Regions from separate parts of the Sodalis sp. RH16 genome, predicted to be linked through region 3. Evidence: riboswitches for the same ligand, from Rfam matches in the RefSeq annotation. Region 3 holds a riboswitch; each other region holds the start of a gene.
What was found. A riboswitch is a leader RNA that binds a small molecule or an ion and turns the genes downstream of it on or off. The one in region 3 is predicted to bind cobalamin.
Positions count from the first base shown of each region.

Region 1: it holds a riboswitch for cobalamin, as region 3 does, so the genes downstream of both, ACL2XJ_RS22150 (cobyrinate a,c-diamide synthase) here and ACL2XJ_RS14130 (energy-coupling factor ABC transporter permease) in region 3, are expected to answer to the same signal.
Region 2: it holds a riboswitch for cobalamin, as region 3 does, so the genes downstream of both, btuB (TonB-dependent vitamin B12 receptor BtuB) here and ACL2XJ_RS14130 (energy-coupling factor ABC transporter permease) in region 3, are expected to answer to the same signal.

Region 1 covers NZ_CP178737.1:4,858,327-4,866,360, forward strand. The annotation lists gene cbiG (cobalt-precorrin 5A hydrolase) at 1-129, opposite strand, end outside; gene ACL2XJ_RS22120 (cobalt-precorrin-4 methyltransferase) at 110-883, opposite strand; gene ACL2XJ_RS22125 (decarboxylating cobalt-precorrin-6B (C(15))-methyltransferase) at 880-1,452, opposite strand; gene ACL2XJ_RS22130 (cobalt-precorrin-7 (C(5))-methyltransferase) at 1,442-2,122, opposite strand; gene cbiD (cobalt-precorrin-5B (C(1))-methyltransferase CbiD) at 2,119-3,240, opposite strand; gene ACL2XJ_RS22140 (cobalt-precorrin-8 methylmutase) at 3,240-3,884, opposite strand; gene cbiB (adenosylcobinamide-phosphate synthase CbiB) at 3,908-4,876, opposite strand; gene ACL2XJ_RS22150 (cobyrinate a,c-diamide synthase) at 4,962-6,326, opposite strand; cobalamin riboswitch at 6,455-6,638, opposite strand; gene pocR (transcriptional regulator PocR) at 6,820-7,746, opposite strand.
Region 2 covers NZ_CP178737.1:1,477,807-1,485,840, forward strand. The annotation lists gene murI (glutamate racemase) at 1-709, opposite strand, end outside; gene btuB (TonB-dependent vitamin B12 receptor BtuB) at 654-2,534, opposite strand; cobalamin riboswitch at 2,604-2,791, opposite strand; gene trmA (tRNA (uridine(54)-C5)-methyltransferase TrmA) at 2,923-4,032, shown strand; gene ACL2XJ_RS06730 (MFS transporter) at 4,317-5,675, shown strand; gene ACL2XJ_RS06735 (NADPH-dependent oxidoreductase) at 6,067-6,903, shown strand; gene ACL2XJ_RS06740 (YijD family membrane protein) at 7,033-7,404, opposite strand; gene fabR (HTH-type transcriptional repressor FabR) at 7,410-8,034, opposite strand, start outside.
Region 3 covers NZ_CP178737.1:3,066,319-3,074,352, reverse strand. The annotation lists gene ACL2XJ_RS14155 (hypothetical protein) at 1-331, opposite strand, end outside; gene rlmF (23S rRNA (adenine(1618)-N(6))-methyltransferase RlmF) at 547-1,521, shown strand; gene ACL2XJ_RS14145 (energy-coupling factor ABC transporter ATP-binding protein) at 1,757-2,596, opposite strand; gene cbiQ (cobalt ECF transporter T component CbiQ) at 2,608-3,384, opposite strand; gene ACL2XJ_RS14135 (hypothetical protein) at 3,381-3,734, opposite strand; gene ACL2XJ_RS14130 (energy-coupling factor ABC transporter permease) at 3,736-4,401, opposite strand; cobalamin riboswitch at 4,667-4,885, opposite strand; gene ACL2XJ_RS14125 (hypothetical protein) at 5,194-5,382, opposite strand; gene ACL2XJ_RS14120 (hypothetical protein) at 5,376-5,588, shown strand; gene ACL2XJ_RS14115 (hypothetical protein) at 5,603-5,728, opposite strand; gene ACL2XJ_RS14110 (hypothetical protein) at 6,534-7,538, opposite strand; gene ACL2XJ_RS14105 (DUF2612 domain-containing protein) at 7,538-8,034, opposite strand, start outside.

The DNA of each region.
Region 1 (8,034 bases), 1.8 Mb from region 3:
ACCGGGCTCCAGCAGGTTTTGGCTGGTAAAACAGGTCATGGGCAGCCGGGCGGACAATCTTTTGGCCAGCCGTATTCCCCCCGGCGTCAGGCAAAACAGGGCGACCGACTCAGGCTTGACGATATTCATGAGAGAATCCGGCATGATAAAGTTTGGAATAATGGTATTCGTCGCCCATAAAGGCACCGACCAATATCAACGCGGTTTTGCCGATATCCGCCGCCCGGGCCAGGCCGGCGATATCGCTTAAGGTCCCGCGCACGGTTTTCTCTTCCGGCCAGGTGGCCTTGAAAATCACCGCCGCCGGCGTGTCGGCGGGATAGCCCCCGTCCATCAGCCGCCGCGCTACCCGTTCGATGGCCTGCACCGACAGAAAAATCGCCATGGAGGTGCGATGGGCGGCAAAAGACTCCAGGGATTCCAGCGGCGGCGTCGGCGTGCGCCCTTCCATGCGCGTAATAATCAGGCTTTGGGACACTTCGGGCACGGTATATTCCACCCCCATTTGCGCCGCCGCGCCGAGAAACGCGCTGACGCCGGGCACGGTGCTAAAACCGATTCCCAGTTTGGCCAGTTCTTCAATCTGCTCGCGGATAGAGCCGTACAGCGACAAATCGCCGGTTTGCAGCCGCGCCACCAGCCGCCCTTCGGCTATCCCTTTATGCATCCGCCGGATAATGTCTTCCAGGGTCATGCCGGCGCTGTCATAACACTTCGCCTCCGGTTTGCAGTATTCCAGCAGAGCGGGGTTGATCAGGGAACCGGCATAGATAACCACATCCGCCCGGCACAGCAGCCGGTACCCTTTAAGGGTGATAAGCTCCCGGTCCCCCGGTCCGGCGCCGACAAACCACACCAACCGTCGATCAAATGACTCTGTCATACCTTCTCCTTCTGACAGGAAAGAATAAAAGCGGGATTGTTCGGCTTGAAATAGTGACCGTTACCCAGACGGGCCAGAGACGATACCTGGATTTGGATACAATCGGGCCGGCTAAAACCCCGTAGGGTTAAACTTTTCAGCGCCTCATTGAGGTTTTCCAGCAGGATGAGGTTAATCACCAGCCGTCCCCCCGGCGCCAGCAGATCGCCGGCCCAGAGGATAATCTGTTGAAGATTGCCGCCGCTGCCGCCGACAAAAACGGCGTCGGTCTGTCCGGCAAAAGGAAGCGGCAACGGCAGCGGCGCCACGCCCTCGACGACCTGCACCCGGCCAAGACGGAATTTGTCGCAATTGCGGCGGATCAGGTCCAGGGCCTCGGCGTTGCGCTCTATGGCCGCGACCTTCAGCGCCGGGTAGCGGCAGGCGGCTTCAACGGCCACGCTGCCGGTGCCGGCCCCCACGTCCACCATCACCTGCGCTTGCGCCAGATCCAGCCGCTCCAGCGCTATCTGACGCACTTCGCGTTTGGTCATCGGCACGGCGCCGCGAATAAAGTCTTCATCTTTCATCAGGGAAACCTGTCCATTTGTCCGCTCCGCTTCGCAACGCGCCATGGCCGGCGGTAAGGTAGTGTTCATCGAGGATCGCCACCACATTCATGTCATATTCCCGCGCCACGCGTTGGGGAGACAGAATATGGATACGCTCGTCGGCATAGGAGAGATTTTCTCCCACCGCCAGGGTACGGCGCAGGCCGCGCGACAGGATCTGGCGGGCGATTTCATAGGGTCCGATATGCCGGTCGGTCATCATGGCCACTTTGCCGTGCCGCAGTATAAAATCGAAGTCCGGTTCGCGGCCGTGGCTGCTGGTAAGATAAATATCGTTCATGGACAGCCCCAGGCGCGAGAACAGGTATTGCACCGCGCTGATGCCGGGCACCACCAGCAGCGGCCCGTCCGCATGGCGGCTCAGGTAATCGCCGATGCCGTATAACATCGGGTCGCCGGACGCCAGCACCACCACCCGCTGCTCCCGGTGGGCGGCCAGCCAGGCGGCCAGGGCCGGGAGGGAGGCGTCCAGCAACCGTTTCTCCTGGCGTACTTCCGGGAAGCAGGCCAACTGGCGCGGGCTGCCGATAAGCACGTCGCAGCGTTCAATCAGCCCTCTGGCCCGGGGCGTAAGATAACCCACATCCCCAGGCCCCAGTCCCACCACGCTCAGGCGGGCATCGTTCATCGAAACGCCTCCGTTAATTCCGCCACCGGCCGGCTGCTGCCCAGCACCTGCTGATCGAAAGAGAACAGCAGCGCATCGCAGCGCGGCGGCCGGGGGGAGAAACGCAGCAGCTCGGTCATACGCTCCGCCACCCGCCGGGCAATGGCCGGATAGACCCGCTGCCAGCCGGCATCGTTTATCAGCGCCATCGCCTCCTCGGTGGTAAGGCAGGCCGCCACCCGGTGCATCAGTTCATGGGGAGCGTCGCACAGGGCCAGCCAGGCTACCAGGGTTTCCATCCGCCCGTCGGCGATATGGCTGTGCGTATGGAAAATTCCCGCCGCCACTTTTATAAGCTTACCGAAATGCCCCACCATCAATACCTGCCGGAAGCCCAGCCGCTCGGTCTCTTTGAGCATATAACCGACAAAATTGCTCATGGTGACAACGTCACCTGGATCCAGTCCCAATTGCTCGCGCACAAAACGCTCGCCGTGATTGCCCGGCACCAGGATCACCCGTTCGCGCCCTTCGGCCCGCTTCATGCCCAGCTCCAGCGACAGCGAACTTTTCCAGCTCTCCTCGGACATCGGCGTGACGATGCCGGTGGTGCCGATAATGGAAATCCCTCCCAGGATGCCCAGCCGGCCGTTGTAGGTTTTTCGCGCCCGCTCTTCCCCTTCGGGGGCGAAAATTTCCACGTCGGCGCCGCGCCCGGGACCTATCACCTCGCGCACCGCCGCCTCGATGGTTTGCCGGGGAGTTTTATTGATGGCGGCCTGGCCGATGTCCAGCCCGATACCGTTGCGGGTGACTCGGCCGACGCCGGCGCCGCCGTCAATGACGATGGCCGGGTCGCCGCGCAGGCTGACCCGGGCGAAAATCAGCATGCCGTCGGTGGCGTCCACATCATCGCCGCCGTCCTTGCGAATGGCCGCGGTGGCCTGTGCCGGGCTTATCAGCGGCCGCTCCACGTTCAGGTGCAGCGTGGCGCCGGACGGAGTGACGATGGAGACGTTGTCGATGATTTGCTGGCGCAGCAGCATCAGCGCGGCCACCTTCGCCGCGGCGGTGGCGCACGAACCGGTGGTATAGCCCTTGCGATAGGCCTTGCCGTTATGCCAAATCACCTCGTCCATCAGGCCTCCCGCAGCTGATACAAAATGGCGTTGACGATGGCGGCGGCGATATTGCTGCCGCCTTTGCGTCCCAGGGCGGCGATACAGGTGAGGCCGCTTTCCGCCAGCGCCTGTTTGGACTCGGCGGCGCCGACAAAACCCACCGGCACGCCGATCACCGCTTCCGGCCGGGCGCCGGTGCCCGCGGCCTGGTGCTCCAGCAAACGAAACAGCGCCGTCGGCGCGTTGCCGAACACAAACAGGCTTTTACCCGGTTCGCCGACGGCCCGGTCCACCGCCGCCATGGAACGGGTGATGCCCTGCCGGCGCGCCTGTGCCGCCACCAGCTCGTCGCCGATAAAACAGTGGAACCGGCAGCCCAGGCGGGTCAGTTCATGCTTATTGATGCCAGACAGCGCCATGGTGGTATCGGTATACAGCGTACATCCGGCCGCCAGGGCGCTGGCGATGCCAGCGGGTGCATCGGCGGAAAAATGCAGGATATCCAGCCAGTCGAAATCCGCGCTGGTATGAATGGCGCGCAGGATGATCTTCTCTTGCCATGGGTCGGAGAAATGAAATTCAGGCCGCTCGCGGGCAATAATGTCCCGGATAATATCGAAACTGGTCTGTTCGATTTGCTGCGGTTGCTTGATATAAGGCATTCTTTTCATCGCTCCGGGCGTTGTCACAGATTCGGTTGCAGATAATGTGCCGCGACAATACGCAGCAGGCACAGCAAGACCAGCGTTATGGCGGAAGCCAGGTACATCAGGCGAATGGCGGCGGTGATATCTTCCAGATCGATTTCACGGGTTTCCTCGCCGATCCAGGGTTTTTCCACCCACTCATTGAAATAGCGGTTGGGTCCGCCCAAACGCACCCCCAGCGCCCCCGCCACCGTGGCTTCCGACCAGGCGCAGTTGGGACTTTTATGCTGATAGCGGTCGCGCCAGCCGATGCGCCAGGCCCGGCGCCCGTCCAGGCGCAGCGCCCCCGCCGACAGCGCCAGTACTATCCAGCCCAGCCGCGCCGGCAGCCAGTTGGCCAGGTCGTCCAGTTTTGCCGAGACATAACCGATGGCCCGGTATTTCGGCGTGCGGTAACCCACCATGGAATCCAGGGTATTTACCGCCTTATAGGCCATGGCCAGCGGCACGCCGCCGATAAACAGCCAAAACAGCGGCGCGATAACGCCGTCGACGCTGTTTTCCGCCACGGTTTCCACCACCGCCCGCATGATTTGCGGCCGGGATAAATGCTGCGTATCGCGCCCGACGATATAGGAGAGCTGCCGGCGGCTCTCTTCCAGGGTATCCGCCCGCAGGGCGTGATACACCGCCATGGCGGCATCGCGCAGACAGCGGGTGGCCAGCAGGGTATAGGTTAACCAGGCCTCCGCCAGCCACTGCAGCCAGGGATTGAACGACAGTAATCGCAACACCAGGTCCGCTATCAGCCAGGTTCCCCCCACCACCGTCAGCCACAGTATGCCGCCGCCCGCATAGAGCATGGATTCGCCGGGGCAACAGCGGCGGATCAGCCGCTGCATTCCGCTGATGGCGTTGCCCATCCAGCGTACCGGATGGGGCCAATGGGGAGGGTCCCCCAGCCACAGATCGAGAAAATAACCGACAATATAGGCGCTGAGCGTCAACATGCCGCGTCTCCCCGCACCAAAAGCATACCGGCATCGCTCATGGATATGACCGCCTGTTGAACAGGCAATATCGCAGCAGTCGTCATAATTGCGCGCATCCCAGATCAAGCCAGCGTTTCACCATGGCGGGCCGCTGGTAGAAGTGCACGTGGAGATAGCTGGCGAAAATGTTGCCGCCGCCGTACCCGCCCGCCCACTGGTGGACGTCCCCGTTGGCGGCGGTTTTGCTCATGCGAAACAGCGGCGTTTCATCGGTGATGTATTCGGAGTGGTGGAACTCGTGCCCGCGCAGGGTTTCACCCCGGCCCGCCAGCAGATTGTCGCTTAACGACCGGCCTTCACAATAACCGAAGCGTTTAAGCCCCTGGGTCATGCGGCTAAAGCCCTGCAGCAGTCCCACCATGGGATAGCTGGTGCCGTCCTGTACTATCAGCGCCGCCCCCAGATACATCAGGCCGCCGCATTCGGCATAGATGGCGGCGCCGTTCTGTCCGGCGCGCAGCAGCGCCTGGCGCATGGGCCGATTATCCGCCAGCTGGGTCGGGAACATTTCCGGGAAACCGCCGCCGAGGTAGATCATTTGGCAGGGAGGCAATACCCGATCGTGCAGCGGACTGAAACGGATAATTCGTACGCCGATATCCTGCAGCATCCGCAGGTTGTCGGGATAATAAAAATTAAACGCCTCGTCGTCCGCCAGGGCCAGGGTCAGCCTGGAATAACGCTCATGGCCCGGCAGCGCGGGCAGCCGGCCTCCATCGGGGCGGCACTCGGCCAATGCCAGCAATCTATCCAGATCGATATGTTGCTCAACGCCGTCAGCCAACTGCTCCCATTGGGTTTGCCCGCGTTCGGACTCCCGCGCCGGAATCAGCCCCAGATGGCGGGAGGGTAAATTCCAGTCAGGCAATGGCGGCAGGTAACCCAATACCGGCACATTGCAGTAGCGCAGGATGGCGGTTTTGATGAGGTTGAAATGATTTTCCGAGGAAACGCGATTGATAATGACGCCGGCGATATTCACCGCCGGGTCAAACTGCTTGAACCCCAAGACGACTGCCGCCGCCGAGGTGGAAACCGCTTTGCCGTCGATAACCAGTATCACCGGCACCCGCAGCTGCTTGGCCAGGGATGCGCTGCTGCACCGATCCCCATCGCTGCCCAGCCCGTCGTAAAGACCCATGACGCCTTCAATGATACCGATATCGGCACCGGACATATGACGGTTGAACAGACCGTTCAGCGTTGACGATTCAAGCATATAGGCATCGAGATTGTGCGAGGGAATACCGCTTACCGCCTGATGCCAGCCGGTATCGATATAATCCGGCCCGCATTTGAAGGGCTGCACCCGCAAACCTCGCCGCGCCAGGGCGCGCAGCAGTCCCAGGGTGAGCAAGGTCTTGCCTGTCCCGCTTTGCGCGCCGCCGATGAGTATCGCTTTCATCTTCATCCCGTTACTCCCCAGAGGCGCCGCTGGGGATTGTCGCAAACAAAGGCTGCGGGAGACTCACTGTCCCGACGGCATTGTTGGGACAACCCGCTTCCCGCCGAAGGAGTTGTTACCGAGCCTATAAAGGCTATAGGCAATCAGGCAGGTTTTCTGGCTTGGCGTCATCCTTCTCCGAACCTTCCCAATCGGCTGAGATCAGTGGTTATCACGGAGTCGTCGGCATCACAGCAGCGGGGGCTGCGGAGGATTTTCACCTCCTTCCCTAACGGCCTTGCGGCACGTTTCACCTGAATGCAAAATGTACTTTTCCACAGCGGCCGGCGGCCCTGGTGAAGCCGGGCAATCGGCCGTTGATGACTAATGTAAAGTATTCAAAGGTGAATATACCCCCTTTCGGATCAAAAAAAATGTTCGCGGCGGCGGATTTATTTGGAATTTATCGGATGGCGATAACATTTTTTTGTTACGTCAATTTAAAGGGATAAAATTAATTAAATAAAGCAACGATATCTTTATTTTCCGGCGGCGAAAAGCGCTGTTCACGATAGGCCTGAGGAGTAATACGGTAGGTTTGGCGAAATAACTTGCAAAAGTAGCTTGCCTGAGAAAATCCGAGATTGCGGGCAATAGTGGCGATGGGCCAATCGCTTTGTTCAAGCATCTGCCGGGCGCTTTGCATACGCAATTGATTAACATAAGCGTTGAAGCCGACCCCCTGGTATTTCTTGAACAGTTTGCTGAAATAATAGGGACTGAGGTAGACCATCGCCGCCACGTCTTCCAGCCGCAGATCCTCGAAGTAATGATTGTCGATGCAGCGCAACGCTTTTTTCATCTTGCTCTCGTGCTGGCTGGGAACCGCCGTCCGGCGTTCTAGCGGCCCGTCGCCGTGCTCCTTGAATACCACCACTTCCAACTGCTGTTTCAGGTAGTTATCCACAATCATTTTCAGCAAATCGGCGGATGAGATGAGGCGATCGAAATCCACCACCGGAATTTTTTCATAGCTTTCAGTTAATTGATAATCTTTTTGCCAAGCCCTGCTGGTACAGTCCTGCACCGAAGGCAGGGTTACGGTGTCATGCACCCGGACCTGTCCGCATAAGACAAACCCAACCAAATGTCCGCTGATAAGCAGCGGAATGGAGAAGTCGGTCAGGCCGGCGTGGCAGCGGTAAATGCAGGGCTGATTGGATTTTGACGCTTCCAGTCCGCCGCACCTGTCGCTCATACGGCAGCGCCGGCTCATCTCCGGATCCTGGCGCATTAATTGACAAAAAGGGGTGAAGTGATATAAATCCGAGACTTCCTCGCCGTGAATATTCACCACCACAACCGCCAGATTGGTGGCATTAGCGAAATCCTGCGCGATTTTATTTATCAAATCTGAATCCATGAAACTACCGGAATTCATATTCCCCCCTTTCTTCTTCAAAGCTACCTTAGATTCAATCATTTTTTACCCATTTGATAATGTGCTCCGGTACACAATTATCAAAACGGGGGTTCGATAGCACATAAGGCTAAACGCCGTTTCCCGCCGCGCCGGGAGAACGCCGCAGGTAATAAATAGTAAAACCATAATCAATTTTAAGCGCCCATCGGACTACAGATACCGTCAATGCTGGGTTTGTCGTTTTAAATCAGATAACACTTTTTCGTTATTATTCATTTTCTGTGGAATGAGCATTATCAGCTCAGA
Region 2 (8,034 bases), 1.6 Mb from region 3:
TCGCAATCGCGGAACCTGAATCCACCAGCCGGGTGCCGTCAGGCAACACCGCTTTGAGCTCCTCCGCCAACAAGGGGAAATGGGTACAGCCCAGCACCACCGTATCGGGCGGCTCGACTAGCCGCAGCCAGGGCCGCAGAATTTTTTGCAAAACGGGGAGCGCAATGGTTTCACCATGCAGTTTGGCTTCTGCCAATTCAACCAGTTCGGCTGAACCCAAGGTGATGATATGGCAGTCGGCGGCAAACTTGGCGATCAAATCATGGGTATAGGTACGGTGTACCGTGGCGCGGGTAGCCAATAAGCCGACGATGCCATTGCGAGTAAGTTTGGCGGCAGGCTTGATCGCAGGCACCACGCCGACGATCGGGCAGGCAAAACGCTCCCGTAAAGCGGGTAAGGAGATAGTGCTGGCGGTATTACAGGCCACAATCACCATATCCAGCGCGTGCAATTGCTGAACAGCTGCGACGATATTGACCACTCGCTCGACAATAAAGTCTTCCGGCTTTTCGCCATAGGGGAACTCTTCATTATCGAAAACATAGATATAATGCGGATCCGGCAGTAACTCCCGCACTTCATCATAAATGGATAAACCACCCACCCCTGAATCAAAAATCAGGATGGTGGGTCGTTTTGTCTTGCTACCGTCAGAAGGAATAGGTTCCCGTGAGATAAAATTCTCGTCCTGCGGTCTGGTAGCCATAAGCTGTCTCATACTCTTTATCAAACAGATTGGCTATTCTACCACGAACCGTCAGGTGTGGCGTTAACGGATAAGAAGCGGCAATGTCCCATAAACTGACGCCCCCCATCTTCACCACCTGTTCAGTGTTATAATCCGTGTCATAACGCTGGCCGAGGTAATGGTAGTTAAGAGACCAGTCAATGGACGCCACTTGCCAATCCAACTGGTATTTTATCTGCTGCTTGGCCCGGCGGGCCAGGATCTGGTCCGTGGTGGCGTCTCGGGGATCGAGATATTCCAGGGTTAATTGATGCCGGAGCGGGCCGGTATCTACCGAGGCGGTCCATTCCACCCCTTTGATACGGGCTTTGCCGATATTGTAGTAGCGTTCATCCGCCGTATCGTAATCGATGAGATTATCAATATCGTTACGATAAGCCGAAATACGCCAGTCCACCGGACCTGTCAGTCCTTCAACGCCGCCTTCCCATTGTTTGCTCTCTTCGGGATCCAGGTTGGCGTTACCGCCATAAGCGCCGTAGAGCTGGCCCAGGTTCGGCGCCTTGTACGCGGTGCCGTAAGAGCCGATCAGGCGGTAGCCTTCGATAAACTCCCAGGCGGCGCTGCTTTGCCAGGTGCCGTGCCAGCCAAATTGTGAATTGTCATCTCCCCGCACCGCGCCTTCCAATGTCACCGGTCCGAAAAGCTGCTGCGTCGTGGCATAGATGCCTGTGTTGTGCTGCTCGTAGCCATCGGTGAGGTAGTCGGTACCGGGTTCGGTTGTCTGTTTCTGCCAATCCACCCCGGCGCTGACCAGACCGTGAGTGACGTGGAGGGTATTGCCCCATTGCAGGTTGTATTGATCGGAATCGTCCAGGGTAGCGGAAGCCGAATAGGGTCCGTATTTGGGATCGTAGTTATAGTCCTTGGTATGGCTATAGCTGTATGAGAGCTGGGAGGCGTATATACCTTCCTGAAAACGCAGGCCGGTATCATAGGTGCGGCTATATAACTGGCGGGTATCGAGCAGCGCATCTTCATGCGCCGGGTCGGTATAGGCATAGGTGCCGTCATAAGCGGTACGATTGTCGTAGCCATACACCCGCGCGAAACCGCTGAACTGTTGATTGAACGTATGATCCAACGACGCGAACAGGGTCTTGCTCATGAATCCGTCCCGGTCGGGCTGCGCCGGATCGCCATAAGGGTCGGGCAAATTGGCCTGCACATCGAATCCGCGGGTATAGGTGTAATTTCCCGCCACCGTGGCCACGGTATTATCCCCCAGCCGCTGCTGAGTGGACCCATCGTAACTTTGGTAACCCTTTGAACCCATGCCGGCGCTCAGGGTGGTTCCGGGTTTTTCGCGGGTGGTGATTATATTGACCACCCCGCCGATGGCGTCCGAGCCGTAGACGGCGGAGCGCGGACCGCGGATAAATTCGATGCGCTGAACCAGAGAGATGGGAATTTGGCTAAGATCGGATGAGCCGGAAATCCCAGCCTGATTCAAACGCACGCCATCGATGAGCACCAGGGCGTGACTGGAATTGGTGCCGCGAATGAACAGAGAGCTTTGCTGTCCCAGTCCGCCGTATTGCGCGATATCCACGCCCGGTAAACGGCTTAAGGCTTCAGCTACCGATTTGATTTGGCCACGGTCGATATCCTCGCGGGTCACGACGCTGGTGGGCGCAAGCACTGATGAAACCGGCTGTGGAAAACGATTTGCCGAAACAATAAGTGTGTCATTACTGCCGTTTGGAGCGTTGTTATCCTGCGCCCACCCGGAGAATGTCGTAACGGACAATGCCGCCAGAACGGTATTTTTGATAGTCAACATTGACGTAGCATCCAATAGATAAAATAGGATGCCGCAGGTTCCGTGTTTGATAGCACGCGATAAACAGGGATATTGCGACGAAATACCGGCAGGTTTTCGGGCTTGGGATGTGTTTAACACCAGGCGACGACTTCCCGTCGAAAAGACAGTGTCTGCTTCCGCTATCGCCCTGACGTCCCCTCACCGCTGCGCGTCAGCTCCAGCTTAGAACTGGATTCCCTTTTAACTCACAAGAGACCGGGCAAATATCCTACAATCAAAGGGATAATTATGTCTATAGAACTCATTAGGTAAGAAATTATAAATTGAACAGCATTGGACATCATCCATTTATCCCCTACAATCCCCACAAACCGATAAAGTTGGCCCATATCGACGAGAAATCATCATGACTACCGAGACGTTGCCTATCGACGCTTACGAAACGCAATTGGCTGAAAAAGCCGCCCGACTAAAAGCGATGATGGCAGCTTACCGGGCGCCGGAGCCGGAAATATTCCGTTCACCGGTAAATCATTACCGGATGCGAGCCGAATTCAGGATTTGGCATGAAGAGCAGGACCTCTACCACATCATGTTTGATCCGCTCACCAAAGAGCGTATCCGCATCGATTTCTTTGCCGCCGGCAGCGAGTTAATCAATGGGTTGATGACGGCAATGATCCAGGCCTTGCGCCTTTCGCCGGTTTTACGCCGTAAGCTTTTTCAGCTGGATTATCTCACCACCATGAGCGGTGAAGCGGTCATCACGCTGATATACCACCGTCCGTTGGATGACGAATGGCGCGAGGCCGCCGCAGCGCTGCGGGATGAATTGCGGGCGCAGGGTTTTGCGGTAAATCTCATCGGCCGGGCCGCCAAAACCAAAATTTGCCTGGACCGGGATTATGCGGATGAAAGATTGCCGGTATCGGGAAGGGAACTCATCTACCGGCAGATTGAAAACAGCTTTACCCAGCCGAATGCCGCCGTCAATATCCATATGCTGGAGTGGGCGCTGGCGGCAACCCAAGACGCCCGGGGAGACTTGCTGGAGCTGTACTGCGGCAACGGGAATTTTTCGCTGGCGCTGGCGCGTAACTTTGAGCGGGTGCTGGCGACGGAGATAGCCAAGCCTTCGGTGGAAGCGGCACAGTATAATATTGCCGCCAACCATATCGGCAATGTGCATATCATCCGCATGTCGGCGGAGGAGTTTACCCAGGCCATGCAGGGTGTACGGGAATTTACCCGGCTGAAAGATATCGACCTGGCCAGTTACCGCTGCGAAACTATTTTTGTCGATCCGCCGCGCAGCGGGTTGGATGACGCCACGGTGGAGCTGGTGCGGTGTTATCCGCGCATCCTGTATATCTCGTGCAATCCCGAGTCATTGTGCCGCAATTTGGAATCCCTTTCTCAAACTCACGACATCATACGCATGGCGCTGTTTGATCAATTCCCTTACACCCGTCATATGGAATGCGGCGTCTTATTGACGGCAAAAACGCCTGAATGAGCGGCGCCTGTTTCAGGGCGCTCTGCACTGCCGATTCCCGCATCGGCGAATAATCATTTCCCGCCATTACCGACACCACTGGCCCCATGACTGCAAACGCCTCCGTCGGGGGGCAATTTTCCCATTCTTATGCCCAACTCTTGGGCCCCTCCCTGCCAGGCCCTGAATATATTTTTACCGCCTTAATCGATATGTGACATGCTTCATATCAAAAATCCCATGTAAATTTAAAATATACTTTCACATTAAATAAAATGACGTTTTGTTTTTCAATGGGGTGAAGGATGTCTCGGACAAACTATCGATGGGTAATATGCGCATTGCTGTTTTTTGGTACCACCATAAATTATCTCGACCGGCAGGTGCTGAGCCTGTTGGAGCCGGCACTAGCCAAAGAATTCAGCTGGAGCAACAGCGACTACGCGAATATCGCAGCAGTGTTTCAATTTACTTACGCTATCGGGATGCTCTTTGCCGGACGGTTTGTCGATTTTACCGGAAGCAAGGTGGGGTACGCCTGGGTGTTAGGCATTTGGTCCCTTGGCGCGGTATTGCATGCCTTTGTGGCGCAGATAGGGGGTGGGATTTCCGCTATGCTGTCCTCGTTGAGTATATCGGTGCCAATAACGATAGCCGGATTTATGTTCGCCCGACTGGTTTTAGGATTGGGAGAATCGGGAAACTTCCCATGCGCTATTAAAGCCGTCGCCGAATGGTTTCCCAAGAAAGAGCGTTCTTTCGCCACCGGCATATTCAATTCGGGGGCAAATGTAGGCGCCATCCTCGCTCCCTTGGTCGTTCCGTGGTTAGCTGTCCAATGGGGATGGGAATCAACGTTTGCCATCGTAGGTGTTATTGGCTTTGTTTGTTTATTCTTTTGGAAAAGATTGTTTGATTTGCCGTTGAAATTATTTACCAAAGGAAAATTGAATCAAGCAGAGTACGACTATATTTCCGAGGATGTGGATTCGAAACAAAACCGGGAACAGGAGCACGAAAAGATTTCCTGGTTTAGTTTGTTGGCCTATCGCCAGACCTGGGCATTCGCCATCGGTAAATTCTTAACCGACGGCGTATGGTGGTTCTTTATGTTCTGGCTACCGGCCTATCTGACCGCGCAATACAAGATGACAGGTACGCAAATGATGCTGCCCATCGCGACGATATATTGTATGACAATGGTGGGCAGTATCGGCGGCGGCTGGCTTCCCGCCATGTTCATGAAAAAAGGCCTTAATCCTTATGTTGCCCGTATGCGGGCTATGCTCTTTATCGCCATATTCCCGCTGTCCGCCCTTCTGGCCCAGCCATTGGGTCATGCAGGATTCTGGATGCCGGTTATCCTGATTGGTATTGCCGCCTCCGCTCATCAAGCATGGTCCGCGAATTTATTTACCACTGTATCTGATATGTTTCCTAACAAAGCCGTTGCCTCGGTAATTGGTATCGGCGGCATGGCGGGCGGATTCGGCGGCGTGGCCGTTACCAAGGTCGCCGGCGCGCTGTTCGATCATTATCAGGCGCTGGGAGAAATCAACGTGGGTTACGGCATTATGTTTATGTTTTGCGGATTAGCTTACCTCATTGCCTGGGCATTGATGAAAACGCTGGTGCCTCGATTTAAAGTCATTGAATTTGGTTAATGTTATTTAAATGTAACTGACGATACGCAGTCGTACTCTCGAATATCAACGAATACAGCTTGATTGCACAAGATATATTTGTGCTTTCAAGTTGTGAAGCAGCATCTCCCTCATCCTGCGTCGGGTTATAATTTATATATTCATTTTAAAATACATCCGGCCGAATTTCCTCGCGGCCATCTCCGTTACCAATATCTAACAACCAATTATCCGTTTTAACTTATTACATACCTCCATCAATTTTATTTTTCCGGCAGTGAAAACATATATTTCGCCTGCGCAGCCGATGCGGTAGATAAATATTTTGTTTCCATCATTGCATTGACACAATTGAAACAGATAGGTATGCATTGAGGTATCGCTTATTATCTCTTCCGGAGCAATTACATTAATGGCAACGTCAACATCCAAAGACCAGCAGCATGCCGCTTTGGCAGCGCGCTACGGCTCTGAATTGCCGCCCGAATGCGGCCCATGGAACGAAACCATCGCCGCTTTGCTGTCTCATCGCTCGGTACGGAAATATCTACCCAAACCATTACCGGATAATACGGTGACGACGCTCGCCGCTGCCGCCCAATCGGCCGCAACGTCATCTAATTTGCAAACCTGGTCGCTGATTGCCGTAACGGATCCTGCGCTTAAAGCACGTTTGTCCGCGGTTGCCGCCGGACAGAAACACATTATTGAATGCCCGCTATTTCTGGTGTGGGTGGCTGATTTATCAAGGCTGCGCCGCGTCGGCGAACAAAAACAGCAGCAGCTGGCGGCATTAAATTACCTGGAAATGCTGCTGGTAGCCACCATTGACGCGGCGCTGGCAGCGCAGAATGCGGTGGTGGCGGCCGAATCCCTGGGATTGTCCACCGTCTATATCGGCGCGCTACGTAACGATACCCAGCGGGTGGCGGCTGAACTAAATTTGCCTGAAGGCGCGGTAGGCGTGTTCGGATTATGTGTGGGCTATGCCGATCACAGCGTTCCCGCCGAGGTTAAACCGCGCTTACCCCAATCGGTGGTGGTCCATCGGGATCAGTATGATGTCGCGGGCGAACCGGCCCGGTTGGACATCTATGACCAAGACCTGGCCGAGTTCAGCCGGCGAAATGAACTGTCGGTGAGTAATTGGACCAATCGGGTGATTGCGCGAACCAAAGAGCTCAGGGCGATGGCGGGACGAGATAAATTAGCCGCGGCACTGCGCGCGCTGGGATTCCCTTTAAGTTAAAGACAAATGATAAAAAAGGTATTAATGCGAAAATGCTTTGATATATGTTCTATGGTTTCTAGTAGACACTACCCGGTTTATATGTAACTGAAATTGCATAGTTAATGGCTATGGAAGGCGTAATGCTGATTAAAAATCCTGGTCCTCACCAGAACGGTCTAGCCGTTTTAATTTTCGTCCGATCCAAAACACCAGCACTACCGCCAAGATGGCCGGCACAAAATTGGAACCGATGGCCGGATACTCCGCCCGGATAATGGCGCTATAAAGCAACAGACCCAGTAGGAAACTCGCCGCGGCCAGAGAAGGAAATCCCTGGGGCATGGCGCGATCCTGGTAATGCTGATGCAGGCAGTACACCGACAGCACCAACGTTATAATGGGGAAAATGGAAAAGGGCACAATGGAACTGAATATGGCCGCGAAGGCGCCATTGATGGATAAGCCGGCGATCAATGCCAGGACTAATATTCCTTTTTCTCCGAGGGGTTTGTTCGTCATATCACCTACCTGCTTTCATCAAGAGAAAGGGCGGCCGCTTTTTCCTGCTCCCGGCGATACCAGTAAAAGGCCCCCTTTGAAATCATTCGCAGCTGCAATACCAGGCGCTCTTCCAGTTCGCGACGCTCTTTGATGTCCACATCCAGCGCCTCGGCGCCGGCATTGAAGACAATGATGACCATGGCCTCGGCCTGGGCCTCGGTAAAGCTGCGCGGCATATGATTTTCGATTTCGAGATAGTCGGCAAGTTCCGCGATAAAATGCTGGATTTCGCGGGCGACGGCGGCGCGGAAAGCGCTGGAGGTGCCCGACCGCTCACGAAGCAACAGGCGGAAAGCATTGGGATTATTGCCGATAAATTCCATAAAGGTGGCGACCGAGGTGCGAATGACGCTGCCGCCCTTGGCAATGCGCTGTCGCGCCTGGCGCATCAGTTGACGCAGCATCAGGCCGCTTTCATCCACCATGGTGAGGCCAAGCTCATCCACATCGCGAAAATGGCGATAAAAAGACGTTGGCGCGATGCCGGCTTCACGGGCGACTTCACGCAGGCTCAGGCTGGCAAAACTGCGTTCGGCGCTTAATTGGCTGAACGCCGCTTCGACAAGAGAACGTCGGGTCCGCTCTTTT
Region 3 (8,034 bases):
TGACGGTATGGTTGATCATCCGCAGGATCACGCTGCCTTCGGATTTACGATAATCAAAAAGCGCATCGGACAAGACACCGCAGCGATCAAAGCGAATGTTGCCGGAGGCCTGTTCATTCACATCCTTTCCTACCATGCCGGAGACCATCATCTTGATATTCCCCCTCGCATTGCCGTCCAACATGATGAGATTGTTATTGTCGTTCACCCTGCGATGTTTGTCAGCGCAGCTAACCGCGGCAACGGCGGAGGTGGACAACAGGCTTCCCAATAAAAACACCGCCGCCCATTTCTGGAAAAGTGTGATCATGGCGTTTTGCAGCATATCCATTTGCGAGAGGAACACTCATTCTATAGCAATTGCCCCTCTCCATCCATTGTCCAAACTGCGGTGACGATGTCTGAGGGGAATATCGCCGCCAAACGCCATAAGATAAGGCTGATTTTTTCCGGCATCGATTTTCCGGCTTTTTGCCGTCCACTCCCCCCTACGCCGGACATTGTGTTATCTTAGCCGCCGGAACAACCCGCCTGAGAATCTGAACGATGGAACACAAGAAAACCTTCCCGCAGCAAAAAAACCACCTGCATCCGCGGAACCGCCATCGTTCACGCTATGATTTTGATGCGCTGATCGGCCGTTGCCCGGCGCTGGCGCCGTTCGTTAAACCCAATGCCTGGGGAGACATTTCGGTGGATTTTGCCGATCCCGCGGCGGTGAAAATGCTGAATAAAGCCTTATTACTACATTACTACGGTATCGAGCATTGGGATATTCCTGCGAATTACCTCTGTCCGCCAATTCCCGGCCGAGCGGACTATATTCATTATCTCGCCGATTTGCTGGCGGACGGTAATGGTCAAGAAATACCCCGTGGCAAAAATATCGCCATCCTGGATGTGGGCGTGGGAGCCAGCTGTATTTATCCCATTATCGGCCAGCATGAGTACGGTTGGCGTTTCACCGGCTCGGAAAATGACAAAATCTCGCTGAATTCGGCCAAAATGCTGGTGGAGATGAATCCCACGCTGAGAAACAGCGTGCGGTTGCGCCACCAAAAGCAAAGCGACGCTATTTTTGACAATATCATCGGCATCGCAGAACGCTTTGACGCTACTATATGCAACCCGCCTTTCCATGGTTCGGCGGAGGAGGCGCGCGCCAGCACCCGGCTGAAGCTGCATAAACTCGGCAAAGGCGAAGTGGCGGACACGCCGGTGCAAAATTTCGGCGGTAAAAATAACGAACTCTGGTGTGAAGGGGGTGAATTGGCCTTCGTCGGCAAGATGGTCGAAGAAAGCGTCGGCAAAGGCAAAAACTGCCTGTGGTTCACCTCGCTGATTTCCAAGCACACCACCCTGCCGCCGCTGTATGAGGCCCTGAAGCTGGCCGATGCGTACGATGTGCGCACCATTGATATGGCCCAAGGCCAGAAAATCAGCCGCTTTATCGCCTGGACCTTCCAGAATGCCGAACAACAGGCGCAATGGGCCGCCGAGCGCTGGCAGAAACCGGAATAACCCGGCGGCTCCCGGCAGTGAGAAGCCTATAAACAGCCGCCGAGGACAAGCCGTTAACGTTAGCGGCTGGCGACAGCAAGAATCAACGTTACCCTCGGCGCTCGCCGGCCTGTCGTGGCGACACGGTTCAACGGGATTACCTTCGGCGGGCGCCGGCGTGCCATGGCGACAAGGGTCAGCAAGATAACCCTCGGCGCTAACCGGCCTTGCAAATCGGCACGTCCGGATGGAATAATCACGATTTGGGCGCCAGCGCCGCCTCTATCATCTCTTTGGCCTGACCGATGGTTAGCGGCAGCCCCTTTTCATCGAGCCGGCCGTCGCGCATCAACAGCTCCGCCAGATGAGCCACCCGAGGCAATCTCAGTTCGAAACGCCGCAGAATGTCTTTTTGATTGAAAAACTCAGAGAGATTCCCCCCCAGAACCACTTCCCCTTTATCCATCAAATAGACCTTGTCCGCCAGCAGCGGAACGATATCCATATCATGGAGGGTAAAAATCAGGGTGATGCCCAGGGTTTTATTGATATCGTTCAGCATATGCACCAAATGACTGGCCGACCGGGGGTCGAGGGCATTAAAGGGTTCATCCAGCACCAGGATCTTCGGTTTCATCGCAATTACGCTTGCCAGGGCAATGCGCTTCTTCTCGCCGCCGCTGAGATTAAAAGGATTGCGGTGAATGTAGGACTCCATGCCGACGATATTCAGCGCCCAGCGTACGGTGTTATCCAATTCCTCGCCGGCAATTTTCATGTTAACCAGGCCGTAGGCGACTTCCCGATAAACCGTGGCGTTAAACAGCTGGTCGTCTGAGTCCTGGAAAACCATGCCCACCCGGCGCCGCAGTTCAATGAAGTTCTCCCTCACCACCGGCAGGCTATCCACCACCACCCGTCCGCCCTGAGGCAACAACAGTCCGTTAAAGAGCTGAAACAGCGTCGACTTCCCCGCGCCATTGGGGCCCAAAACAGCGACACGCTCGCCCTGGCCGACGGTCAGATCCAGATGATTCAGTGCATTGTGTTTACCGTCATAAGAGAAGCTGACGTCGGAAAGCTTGATAATGTCCATGGTTTTCTCGGTTAGCGGCTTAACACATTCAGCGTGACGACCAATATCAGCAATAAGCCGGCGGCCAGGCCAATCAATTTATCCCGCCTTGGCACCTTGGTGGTAAAAAAGCACAGGTCGTGACTGTCTTCATCATAACCGCGAGCCAGCATGGCCTGATAAATCCGCGTGCTTCGGTCCAGGGATCGGATGAGGATACCGCCGGCGACCTTACCCGTATCCCTGACTCTGCGCAGCCAGGAAACAGTCTCTCCCAAGCGGCTGATTTGCGCCTGCCGCATGGTAAAGGCGGTATCCTGCATAATAAAAACATAACGATACATCATATCCGCAATATCAATAACGGTATGCGGCACTTTGCAAAGGCGCAGCGTTTCCAGGATATCTATCATCGGCGTGCTGAATGACAGCGCGGCAACCAGGGTCACCGCCGCCATGATGCGTAAAAAAAGGACAATACCGAAGACCAATCCCTCCTGATAGGCATCAAGGGAAAAGTAGTGAAGCGGAATAGTGAACAGCAGCCGGCTGCCATGGGTGAACAGCACGCTTAAAAATACCAGCCAGGCAATACCCATCGGCATGATCAAGCGTTTTAACAATGCCCTGCGGTCAAAGGGCATAACGCAAAACAGACTGATGGCGGCCAGCCATAATGCCAGCGCCAGATACCATTGGCTCAAGACGGAAGCCACCGCCACCGCCGACAGCAAAACAACGGTTTTTACCCGGCTGTCCAGCCGGCGCAGGGGACTGGAGGATTCATCGGCGAAACGCGCCAGGCTCATGATTCTTCTTCTTTGCTCCCGACGGCGTTGCCCTTGCCGCCAAACAGCTTCAGCCAATGATATCCCACAATCAGGCCGGCGAAAAAGTTGGCCACGGAAAAGGCCCCCACCTCGGCATCCCCCGGCAATTCCACAAAGGGATGATGAGGTTTGTGCGCCACGCCGGTGGCCAAATCATTGACGTGGTTATCCGTACCGCTGCCGTCCATGTTGTGGGTGCTCATATAGGTTCCCGAGGCAAAGATAAACAGCAGTATAACGCACATGACCGCCAGCATGGTTTTGGTGAATCCATCAAAAAACTGGGTCTTTTTCGCCTCTTCGGTCGGAGTCTCAATCTGCAATGACATGTTATGCTCCCGTTCTCGTCAAGATTCCCGGCAACAGGTCAGGACGCCGGCTGACCATGGCCTGCAGCACCGCGGCGGTAAAAACCGCCTCGGCCACCGCCAGCGGCAGTTGCGTCGGACCGTAGCCCATGAAAAAAATCATCCACTGCTTCACCAGCGGAACGTTGCCGTGCAGGCTTAACGCCAGCTCAAACGCGCTGATGAGATAGGTCACCAAATCCCCCACCAGGCCGGCCATGCCCGCGGCGAGCCATAACGGAAAACGAAACGCCCTGAAGAATTTCCACACGGCGTAACCGGAAAAAGCCCCGGCAATGCCCATGGAGACCGTATTGGCGCCGATGGTGGTAATGCCGCCATGGCCCAGGAAGACCGCCTGGAAAAACAGCACAATCATCGACACAACCGCGGTGGCGAACGGACCGATAATAATCGCCGCCAATGGCGTGCCGCACGGATGAGAGCTGGAGCCGGTGACCGGCACCGGCAAATGCATCGCCGAGATAACAAACACCGCGACGCCGATCATGGCGAGGAAAGGTTTATAAGCGAGATTAGTTTTGATTTTTCGTTTTATTTCATAGATGCCCGGCACAACAAAAACCGCCGTCACGGCATAATAAACGGCGCACGCCGTCAGCGGTAAAATTCCATCTTCGATATGCATGCCTGATCCTCACGAGTGTCAACTATACCCATCATCTCTCTCGTTGCAGCTGTGCTAAATAGACTCTTTCACTCGAATAACCTGCCTGAGTAAGCCTCATCGGGATTTTTCGCTTGCCGCCGCTTGAAAACCATTGGGTATATAACACAAATTAAAAAACCAACATGCGGCAGTGAAGGAAGGAAAATAAGTTCAGACACGGGGAATGTTAACCACTCTCGCCGCGAAGTTATAACCGAACCCTTCCCATCACCCCGGGGATTGGTACTTCCTGTATGAGATGGGCCGGTCTCCTGGCTTGCCGTCATTCTTCTTTACCGCCTTCCCATGTCATAAAACACAGTGGCTGAAGGTAAATTCGTCAGGCTTACAGTAGCGGGGGCTGCGCCGGAATATTGATTATCCCAAAAGGGATCTGCACCGGCTTTCCGTTTCACCCGCCTCGCGATCGCGAAGCTAAGGCACCCAAATCTCGGAAATTTATCCTGAGTTTTTTTTCAATTAACGTCAAGGGGTAATTAAACCTTATGGCGGGATTTTATTGCGGTAGATCATGATAAGAAGAAATGATGAACGGGAGAACTTAGCGGGTGGATATCAGATTTTGTTAGGGAGGCGGGGGTTGTGCTTAAAATACCGGAAAATATTTGTAACGGTGAAATATGATTTACATCAAATATTGCCTTATAAAATTTAATTAGAAACATGCATCTAAATCAATTTTATAAAAATCAAGAAATCAAGCAACCTGCTTATTGCGCCGATTAAAACAACCGGCGCGACATTATAATATTATTCTATTATTTCAATTGGCGGTGCGGCAAATCCGCCTGGAGCTGTATATCCCCAACCAATCCATGCCTGCGAATTTTCCGGTATTAAAATTGGTGGGATATCGTCGCCAGCGTCAAAAGGTGTAACGCCATCCCACACACAGACATTTATGACCACACCGTTTTGAATTTCTGCATAGTTTGCCATACACCTCACCACTCTATTTCTATAAAACCAGCGCTACCAGCGCCACCATTTCCACCACTGCCACCGCCAGAATATGGCGTTGCGCCGCCCGAACCACCAGCCCCATAACCACCCGCTGGAAGACCGTTCAGGCCGGCACTACCAATACCCGCGCGCTGATTGCCCCCACCCCCACCGAATGGCGAATTACCACCATTGCCCGATAAACCAGGCCAGCCATTTATTGAAGTATTTGCGCCCGGTGAGGCACTGTCACTTCCAGAACCGCCTTGAGGAAATCCGCTACCACCCGCACCTCCGCCCAAAGCTCCAGTACTGATACCAGCCCGGCCGACACTGCCGCCATTTCCCCCCGACAAGGTGATTAATGATCCTACTATCGTGTTCCCGCCGTTAGAACCCTTTGTGGCATTGTCTGAGCCCTGTCCACCTCCAGTACCTCCTGATCCAGCGCCACCTATAGTAATAGGAATTACCTGTCCTGGCGTCACATTGAACACCGCTCTCTGAATCGATTGACCAGCACCGCCCCCGCCAGCGCAAGAGCCGGAAGCATTTGCTATATTGTTACTGCCGCCACCGCCACCACCACCGCCGCCAGCGCATCCGGAAATATAAATCGTTGTAACGCCTACCGGCACAGTGAAATTGCCGCTGGAGGTAAACGTAGCAAAACCATGGGGCGCCAGGGCTTCATAATCCGCCTGGGCGGTGACGTTAGCACCGGCACCTGCGGCAAAGGATTTGAAGTTGTTTGTTGTCATTAGAAATCCTCCAATAATTTTATCGAATGGATATAATGATTAAGTGAGCATATATTCAAAATTTGTATATATATAATCACGTTTAAACTTACAGGTTAAAAAATTAAAAACCCGTTATTGAAAATTTCCGTATATTCTGGAATGTTTTATTTGATTAAAAACATCACAATGTCAAACAAATTAATATATAATATTAACCATGCTGTCTAAGCATTAACAGGCGGAACGATGAATTCGTCCTGTTTATATAACCACCCCATATCTACAGGTGAATCATCGGTAATAAGTATCGGTATTGTATTATCCGGCCAAACAACGGGTGTCATTCCATCCCATAATATGATATTGACAACAATTTCTTTATTAATAAGTGCATATCTAGCCATATTATGCATACTCCCATATTATAACCATACCTGGCGCTCCTGAGCCGCCGGAGAAAGCTGACGCTGTATTTTCTGTATTAGCAGCCCCGCTTCCTCCAGTGCCAGGAGATACCGCCGTTTGACCATTATGCCCAACCGCGTTTATTCCCGCGCCCGCGCCCATACCAGACTGTCCCCCTTCCCCGGGCAATAGAACCAATGTGGAAATAACCGTTGATGGGCGCCCCTGTCCTCCCTGCTGTGAAAGAATATTCGCTCCAGTTGGAAGAGATGGAGTGGCAGTGCCTTGTGGCGAAATTGGCGGAATAGCTGGCCCAGTTTTTATTCCACCTATTCCCCCAGGCGCGGAAAGCAGCGAGCCAAAAGAGGTTAGCCCACCATTACCGCCATTTGAGCCAATAACAGGAACGCCCGCAGCACCAATAACAACAGCAACTCCTGAAAATCCACCGGTATATCGAGATTTTCCATACGAGCCACCAGAGCCGCCGCTTCCTACCGATGTTGCGCCAGCCGTAGTAACAGATGCGCCACCACCGGCACCGCCACCACCTTGTACCTCAACGATAACACTAGTCGTTCCTGGCGTTGGCGTGTACGTTCCAGACGAGGTAAATGTCCGAACATTAAGCAGCCGCCCCATGGCGCCAATATTCACCAGTGCCGTTGATTGCGCAGCGCTGCCGGCGTCTTTGATTTCTGATAAATTATTAGTCTTTTGTAAAAAACTGGCAGCACCCTTAGAATTCAATGCCGCAATCAGATTATTGAGCAAGGTTGCCGTATCGCCATTATCCAGCACATCCGCTGATAATTGATTTGATATAAACTGCGCCAGAACGCTGGAAAATACCGTCGCCTGTCGTAGCACCTTATTCACCTGCGCCGAAGACGCCTTGCCCGCCGTAAAGCCCGATGATAATTCCGCCAGCGCTTGATAATCCGCCTGATCGATAACATTGGCCCCGGCGCCGGTGGCGAACGGTTTAAAATCATTGGTTGCCATTATAAATTCACTCCCCATGAGCCGATATCAAAACCGGCGATATATTGGTTGTCCATGTCGAAGCCGAAAAACTGATTGTTGGCCGATGGGGTTAATATTTCCCCGGCATAAACCCCGGCGGCTTTTACCGTTAAATAGCCCTGGCGAATGGCGGCCAGCAGTTCACGGGAAACGTAATCCATGCTGGTTTCGGCAAATACCCACAGAGCAATGGTCATATCCTGGTTATCCACTATCTGCATAAATAACCCGGAGCCGGCCAGGGCGGTATTCAGAATATCCGGCAGCGAGCCGTTGGTGCCGTCCCAGTGATTAATGGCGATTTTGGCTTTCAGCACCACCCGGTAAACATCGTCGCTCAGGTTGGTAAAACCGGCGTCGGGATCGTAGGGGCCTTGCCAGACGCCCTGTTCATAGCCCAGTCCGTCGGTATCCCAGGAAAAGTAGACGCCGGAAATAGGCTGTGCCACGGTGCGGCTGCGGCCTATCCATTCGC